Haloglycomyces albus DSM 45210: one gene and its partner. Each later gene encodes a partner of the first gene's protein in a complex. Links are inferred from orthologs where the notes say so. Each region holds a gene or a part of one and is shown on either strand. Other genes may lie near its edges.

Evidence for each region.
Region 2: the proteins of uvrB (region 1) and pcrA are in contact, whole or in part, in a crystal structure (PDB 7EGT), measured with the Thermus thermophilus proteins. The link is inferred for Haloglycomyces albus DSM 45210 from one-to-one orthologs. Residues at the interface, in WP_096411307.1 of Thermus thermophilus: Glu23, Leu25, Arg26, Asp27, Gly28, Glu29, Arg30, Phe31, Arg55, Glu326, Asp327, Phe328, Glu379, Ser382, Gln383, His398, Gly400, Arg401; in WP_096412145.1 of Thermus thermophilus: His654, Arg656, Phe657, Gln666, Asp668, Glu669, Lys680, Arg681, Leu682, Ser683, Lys685, Tyr686, Ala687.

Annotation. Positions count from the first base shown.
Region 1 is NZ_AZUQ01000001.1:2,951,757-2,954,853, forward strand. Bases 35-2,982 are described here. They hold uvrB (excinuclease ABC subunit UvrB), read left to right. Parts: upstream 35-452; coding sequence 453-2,513; downstream 2,514-2,982. Other genes in these bases: HALAL_RS0113660 (hypothetical protein), read right to left, coding at 35-310; HALAL_RS0113670 (antibiotic biosynthesis monooxygenase family protein), read right to left, coding at 2,665-2,955. In the rest of the region: more of HALAL_RS0113660, read right to left, coding at 1-34. UniProt on the Escherichia coli protein: The UvrABC repair system catalyzes the recognition and processing of DNA lesions. A damage recognition complex composed of 2 UvrA and 2 UvrB subunits scans DNA for abnormalities.
Region 2 is NZ_AZUQ01000001.1:1,770,464-1,773,578, forward strand. The notes cover bases 46-3,011. They hold pcrA (DNA helicase PcrA), read left to right. Parts: upstream 46-406; coding sequence 407-2,617; downstream 2,618-3,011. Other genes in these bases: HALAL_RS0108295 (hypothetical protein), read left to right, coding at 76-318; HALAL_RS0108305 (M23 family metallopeptidase), read right to left, coding at 2,687-3,011. Outside these bases: HALAL_RS0108290 (ArsR/SmtB family transcription factor), read left to right, coding at 1-41; more of HALAL_RS0108305, read right to left, coding at 3,012-3,115. UniProt on the Escherichia coli protein: A helicase with DNA-dependent ATPase activity. Unwinds DNA duplexes with 3'-5' polarity. Translocates on single-stranded DNA with 3'-5' polarity. Initiates unwinding more efficiently from a nicked substrate than double-stranded DNA.

The sequences.
Region 1 (3,097 bases):
GGAGTCGGGTGTCTCCGTCAAAGTCGTAGCGGGAATAAATGAAGGGGACGGTCCAGTCCACGTAGCCGTCGAGGATGATTTCCTTTTCGGGCGTCGGCACCTTCATTCGGAAGGCCATGGGTTCGGACCCGTGGTTATTCGTACGAACCTGACTCAACAACTGGGCTTCCTCGGTGGTGATGTCGCGAGCGGCCTCGTCCTCCGAACCCCCGGTATAGAGAAATATCAAACCGGCGGCGGCCATGAAGGCGGCGATGAGCATGAGGCCGATGTACTTGCCTTGCCTGTTATGCGAATTATCGTTACTCACAAAGAGATTAACGATTCAGGCGCAGGTGGGTGGCGCGTAGGGCGTGAATCACTACGTGATGTCGGCATTGGGGTGGGTTCGGACCGCCGACTTGATACCCCGTGGCATGGAAAATGTCGGAGGCGGTGGCTAAGGTGGGATCGTGGCTTTTGACATTCCGCGGGCCGACGGCCGATTCGAAGTTATCAGTGATTACGAACCTTCCGGTGATCAACCGAACGCCATCGCCGGGCTGAACGAGCGAGTGCAACGCGGAGATCGCGACACCGTGCTGTTGGGTGCGACGGGTACCGGTAAATCCGCCACGGCCGCCTGGTTGATCGAAAAGCTGCAGCGTCCGGCTCTGATCATGGCCCATAACAAGACCTTGGCCGCTCAGTTGGCCAAGGAATTCCGGGAGCTGCTTCCCAATAACGCCGTCGAATATTACGTATCCTATTACGACTACTATCAGCCCGAAGCCTATGTCGCTCAAACCGACACCTTTATCGAAAAGGACGCTTCCATCAATGAAGAGGTGGAACGTCTGCGGCATCGTACTACCTATTCTCTATTGACCAGGCGCGATGTTGTAGTGGTCGCGACCGTTTCGGCGATTTACGGTCTCGCGACCCCGGTGGAGTATTTGCGTTCGGCCATTGAGCTTGAAGTCGGTCAAGAATGGGAACGTGACCGGCTCTTGCGTCGATTGGTCGACATTCAATACGCCCGAAACGACATTAACCTGGTAAAAGGCAACTTTCGGGTTCGTGGTGACACCATTGAGCTGATCCCCGCGTATGAAGAGCTCGCGATTCGGATTGAAATGTTCGGCGACGAGATCGATCAGCTGTCGTATGTGCATCCCATGACCGGCGAAGAGGTTCGTCGCGTCGATCAGGTTCTGGTGTTTCCCGGTTCGCAGTACGCCATCGGCCAAGAACGTTTGAAAGGCGCGATCGGCGGCATCGAATCCGAATTGGAAGAGCGTCTGACGGAATTCGAAGGTCAGGGAAAACTCTTGGAGGCGCAGCGTCTCCGGATGCGGACGACCTTTGATTTGGAGAATCTGAAGCAGACCGGCTCCACCGGCGGTATTGAGAACTACTCGCGCCATATGGACGGGCGCGAGGCAGGATCACCTCCGCATACGCTATTGGACTATTTCCCCAGCGATTTCATCACCGTCATCGACGAATCGCACGTCACCGTGCCTCAGATCGGAGGCATGTACGAAGGTGATGCGTCACGGAAGCGGAACCTCATCGACCACGGCTTCCGTCTTCCCAGCGCCGCCGACAACCGACCGCTGACCTTCCCGGAGTTTCGCGAACGAGTCGGTCAGAGCGTTTATATGTCGGCGACCCCAGGATCCTGGGAGATGGAGCAGGCCGATGGAGAATTCGTAGAACAGGTCATTCGTCCCACAGGCCTGGTGGATCCGCATGTGGAAATCCGTCCCACGAAAGGCCAGATCGATGATCTGATGGCGGAGATTCGCGAGCGTACCGCCCGCAACGAACGAATTCTTGTCACCACCTTGACCAAGAAGATGGCCGAGGACTTGACCGATTACTTGCTGGACAATGGGATCAAGGTGGAGTACCTGCATTCCGAGGTGGACACCCTGCGGCGAGTGGAACTGTTGAAAGAGCTGCGACGCGGTGATTTCGACGTCCTGGTCGGTATCAACCTACTTCGTGAAGGGCTGGACCTTCCTGAGGTGTCGCTTGTCGGGATTTTGGACGCCGACAAGGAGGGATTCCTGCGGTCGTCCACGTCATTGATTCAGACGATCGGGCGTGCGGCCCGTAACGTCTCCGGAGCGGTGATCATGTACGCCGACAATATGACCGACTCGATGACCCATGCGGTCGAGGAGACGGAGCGACGGCGCGCCAAACAGATCGCCTACAACACGGAACACGGCATCGATCCGACGCCTCTGCGAAAACGGATTGGGGATATCGTCGACGACCTGTACGCCGAAGCGGAGGACACCGAGCAGCTGGAGGCTTCGGAACGGCCGAAGGCCAAACAGCGCAAGTCACAGCCGGGTGACCCGGCAGGTCTGCGCAACGAGATCGTGGAACAGATTTCCGAACGCAATGAACAGATGATGGACGCGGCTCGGGAGCTACGATTCGAATTGGCAGCGGCCTATCGTGATGAGATTGCCGATTTGAAGCGTGAACTGCGGGAAATCGATAATGCGGAAGGCTGACGACCGGTCGACACGGTCGGGTCGGTGAGAGGAGACGGTGCCGGGAGGCGGGACGGCTCTCCCGGCTGTTGCCGGAGGTAAGCGCTTCGCTTGGTCTCCGTTGCGTCGGATCAACCCACGGCTGTAGCCGAGGTGCGGAGATCACGACGGCTCAGTCGATATCGGAGAGGTGCTCCACCTTCGGTGCCTCGGCAAAGTAGCCGCCGATGGCCTCACGCCAGGCGTCAAAGCGTTCGGTCTGACGAAATCCTTGATCATGGGCTTCGATCGAATCCCATTCGATGAGCAGTACGAACCGCGAGGGCGATTCCACACTGCGGGTCATACGCATGTTCCGTAGGCCGGGTGATTGAGCGACGTTATGCCGGGCCTCCCGATAGGCGGAGAGGAATTCGTCCTCTTGTCCGGGGGTAATGTGAATGTCTGCGATTTCAGTGACCATTACCCCAGCGTGTCATGGTTTTTCGTGGTTTCTCATCGTCCACACGATTGATGAGATAACGGTCATATTCACGACGGTACACTTTCCCCTGAATATGAGGCATAATCAGAGATGATCAACCAAGATCGTACATATGGGGAGT
Region 2 (3,115 bases), 1.2 Mb from region 1 along the record:
GGGACGCCGTGTCGACCCTGCGGCGCGCCTCGGAATCATAGTCGCACCCACTTTGAAAACAGGAAGGAAAACACCATGTCAGTTGAAAACGCGGGAATGCTCTTTGTCTTCGGCATTCTGTTTCTCATAGCGCTCATCACCGTCGTGTCGATCATCTGGGGAACCAAGGTGGCGCGCGCCAAAGCGGTCGCCGCACGCGAGGAGCGCTACCGTGAACTGGCTCAGAAAGTGTCGGACGACACCGCTGAGGTCAAGGCGTCGCTGGTGGAGATGAAGGCTCGCGTGGCGGCGATCGAGAAGATGCTTAAGGAGGTCTAAGCGGTCGTCAACCGTGCCGACGGGAGCTCGACGGCGGTTCGGGGTGGCGGAGAGAATGCGTCGGTCGTCGAGGCATAATGGAACACCTATGGCTACTGCGCTTCTCGAAGGACTCAATGAACCGCAACGCGAGGCGGTCGAACACACCGGCGGACCACTTCTCATTGTGGCGGGAGCCGGCTCGGGTAAAACCCGAGTCCTGACGCACCGGATCGCCCACTTGATCGGGGAGCGCGGGGCACATCCGGGTGAAATTCTCGCCATCACCTTCACCAACAAGGCCGCCGGGGAGATGCGCGAACGACTCGACGAGTTGGTCGGTCCGCAGGCGCGCGGCATCTGGGCGCTGACATTCCACTCCGCCTGCCTGCGGATTCTACGTCGGGAAGCGGCCCGATTGGATTTGAAGAGCAGCTTCAGCATCTATGACGCCGACGATGCCCGGCGCCTGCTGGGACATATCGTCAAAGAACTGCACTTGGATTCGAAAAAGCACTCCCCACGCTGGCTGGCCTCTGAGATTTCGAAGTTGAAAAACGAGCTGATCAGCCCCGATCAGGCCGGTGCCGACGCCGACGACGCCCGCAGTCGACTCATCGCCGACATCTATCGCGAGTACAATCACCGCTTGCGTCTGGCCGATGCGGTCGACTTCGACGACATCATCGGGCTCACCGTCGACCTGTTCCGAACCTTCCCCGCAGTGGCGGAGACTTGGAGGCGTCGGTTCCGCCATGTACTGGTCGACGAATATCAGGACACCAACCACGCGCAATACGTCTTCCTGCGGGAACTGGTGGGGACGGGCGACGGCGCCTCCGAACTGTCCGTTGTCGGGGACGCCGACCAGTCCATTTACGCTTTTCGCGGGGCCACGATTCGCAATATTCTGGAATTCGAACGTGACTACCCCGATGCCCGCACCGTTCTGCTGGAACAGAACTATCGATCCACTCAGACGATTCTGGACGCTGCCAACAGCGTCATCCGTAAGAACACCCAGCGGGGACCGGAGAAGAAGCTGTGGTCGTCGCAGGGCGGCGGTGCCACGATCGTCGGCTACAACGCCGAATCCGAGTCCGCCGAAGCGACGTGGGTGGCCAATCGTATCGACGACTTGATAGACGACGGTGCGGCCGGATTTTCGGATATGGCCGTCTTCTACCGCACCAACGCACAGTCCCGTGCCTTCGAGGAGATCTTCATCCGACGCGGTATTCCGTACAAGGTCGTCGGCGGGGTGCGGTTTTACGAGCGTAAGGAAATCCGGGACCTGCTGGCCTATCTGAAACTCGTGGTCAACCCCGACGACACGGTATCGGCCCAGCGCATCATCAACGTACCCAAACGCGGGTTGGGAGATAAGGCCGTGGGGGCGGTCTCGGCGTGGGCGGCCAGTAGGGACATATCCTTTCCCGCCGCCGCTGCGGAGGCCGACGACATCCCGCAGCTGTCCCCTCGCGCCCGTACGGCGGTCAAGCGGTTCACCGAGATCATGGCCAACGCGCGCCGATTGTCCTATACGGCCGGGCCGGACGAGGTCGTGGAGCAGCTCCTCTCCGACACCGGGTACCTGGAGGACCTTTCGGCGTCTCGCGATCCACGGGACGAGTCACGGGTGGACAATATTCAGGAGCTGATTTCGGTGGCGCACGAGTTCACCGCCGAATCCGCCGTCGACGACGATGAACCCGAGGCGACCGACACGGCGTCGTTCTTGGAACACATCGCCCTTGTGGCCGACAGCGACGCGATCCCCGACGACGAGGGGCAAGTGACGCTCATGACCTTGCACACCGCCAAGGGGCTCGAATACGACACCGTCTTTCTCACCGGGATGGACGACGGAATGTTTCCGCACGAACGATCCATGTCGAAGCCCGACGACTTGGAAGAGGAACGTCGACTGGCCTACGTCGGCCTGACCCGAGCCCGCCGGCGCCTTTTCCTCACCCGCGCCACGTCCCGGAGCGTATTCGGAACTCCGCAGTTCTTCCCGGCCAGCCGATTCCTCGGGGAAATCCCCGGGGAGCTGCTCGAATGGAACGACTCCACACCACCGGCGGCCCCACGCAAACTGGGGAAGACGCCGTCCTTCGGCCAACCGATCGCGGTGAAGGAGGCCGCCGACGTCCCGGTGCTGACGGTCGGCGATCAGGTCGAACACGCCAAATGGGGAACCGGCAAGGTGGTGGAGACGAAAGGGTCGGGGCCACGGGCCCAAGCGCGCATCGATTTCGGGAGCGGCGAGCCCAAGTGGGTGATTCTGCGGCTCGCGCCCCTGACGAAGGTCGAATGAGCCGCCGGGCCGTGTGAGCGGCCCACAATGATGCGTCGGTGAGGCGAGTTTCCTCCTCACCGACGGGAACTACCGCAAGCTGAGCCCTTTTTCCTGCAGGAAACTGAGCGGCTCCACCGGTGTGCCGTTGTCGTGCACCTCGAGGTGCAAGTGCGACCCCAGCGAGAATCCCGTGTTTCCGGCCTTGGAAATCTGATCTCCGGCCTCCACCCATTGGCCCGGTTCGACCAGCAGCTCGGAATTATGAGCGTAGTAGGTCTGTACGCCGTCACCGTGATCGAGTATCACGAGACGACCGAATCCGCCCTCCCAGCCGGCGGTGACCACTTCACCCGGATAAACGGCGTATATGGGATCGCCCGTCGCGGCCGAAAAGTCCACCCCGTTGTGGCTGGAACCCCAGCGGGGGCCGTATTGCGAGGTGATCATGATGTCCTTCAACGGTTCGACCCACCTCCGTTCCGGCGACTGAACCGTTACCTCCGAATGGGGAATGTT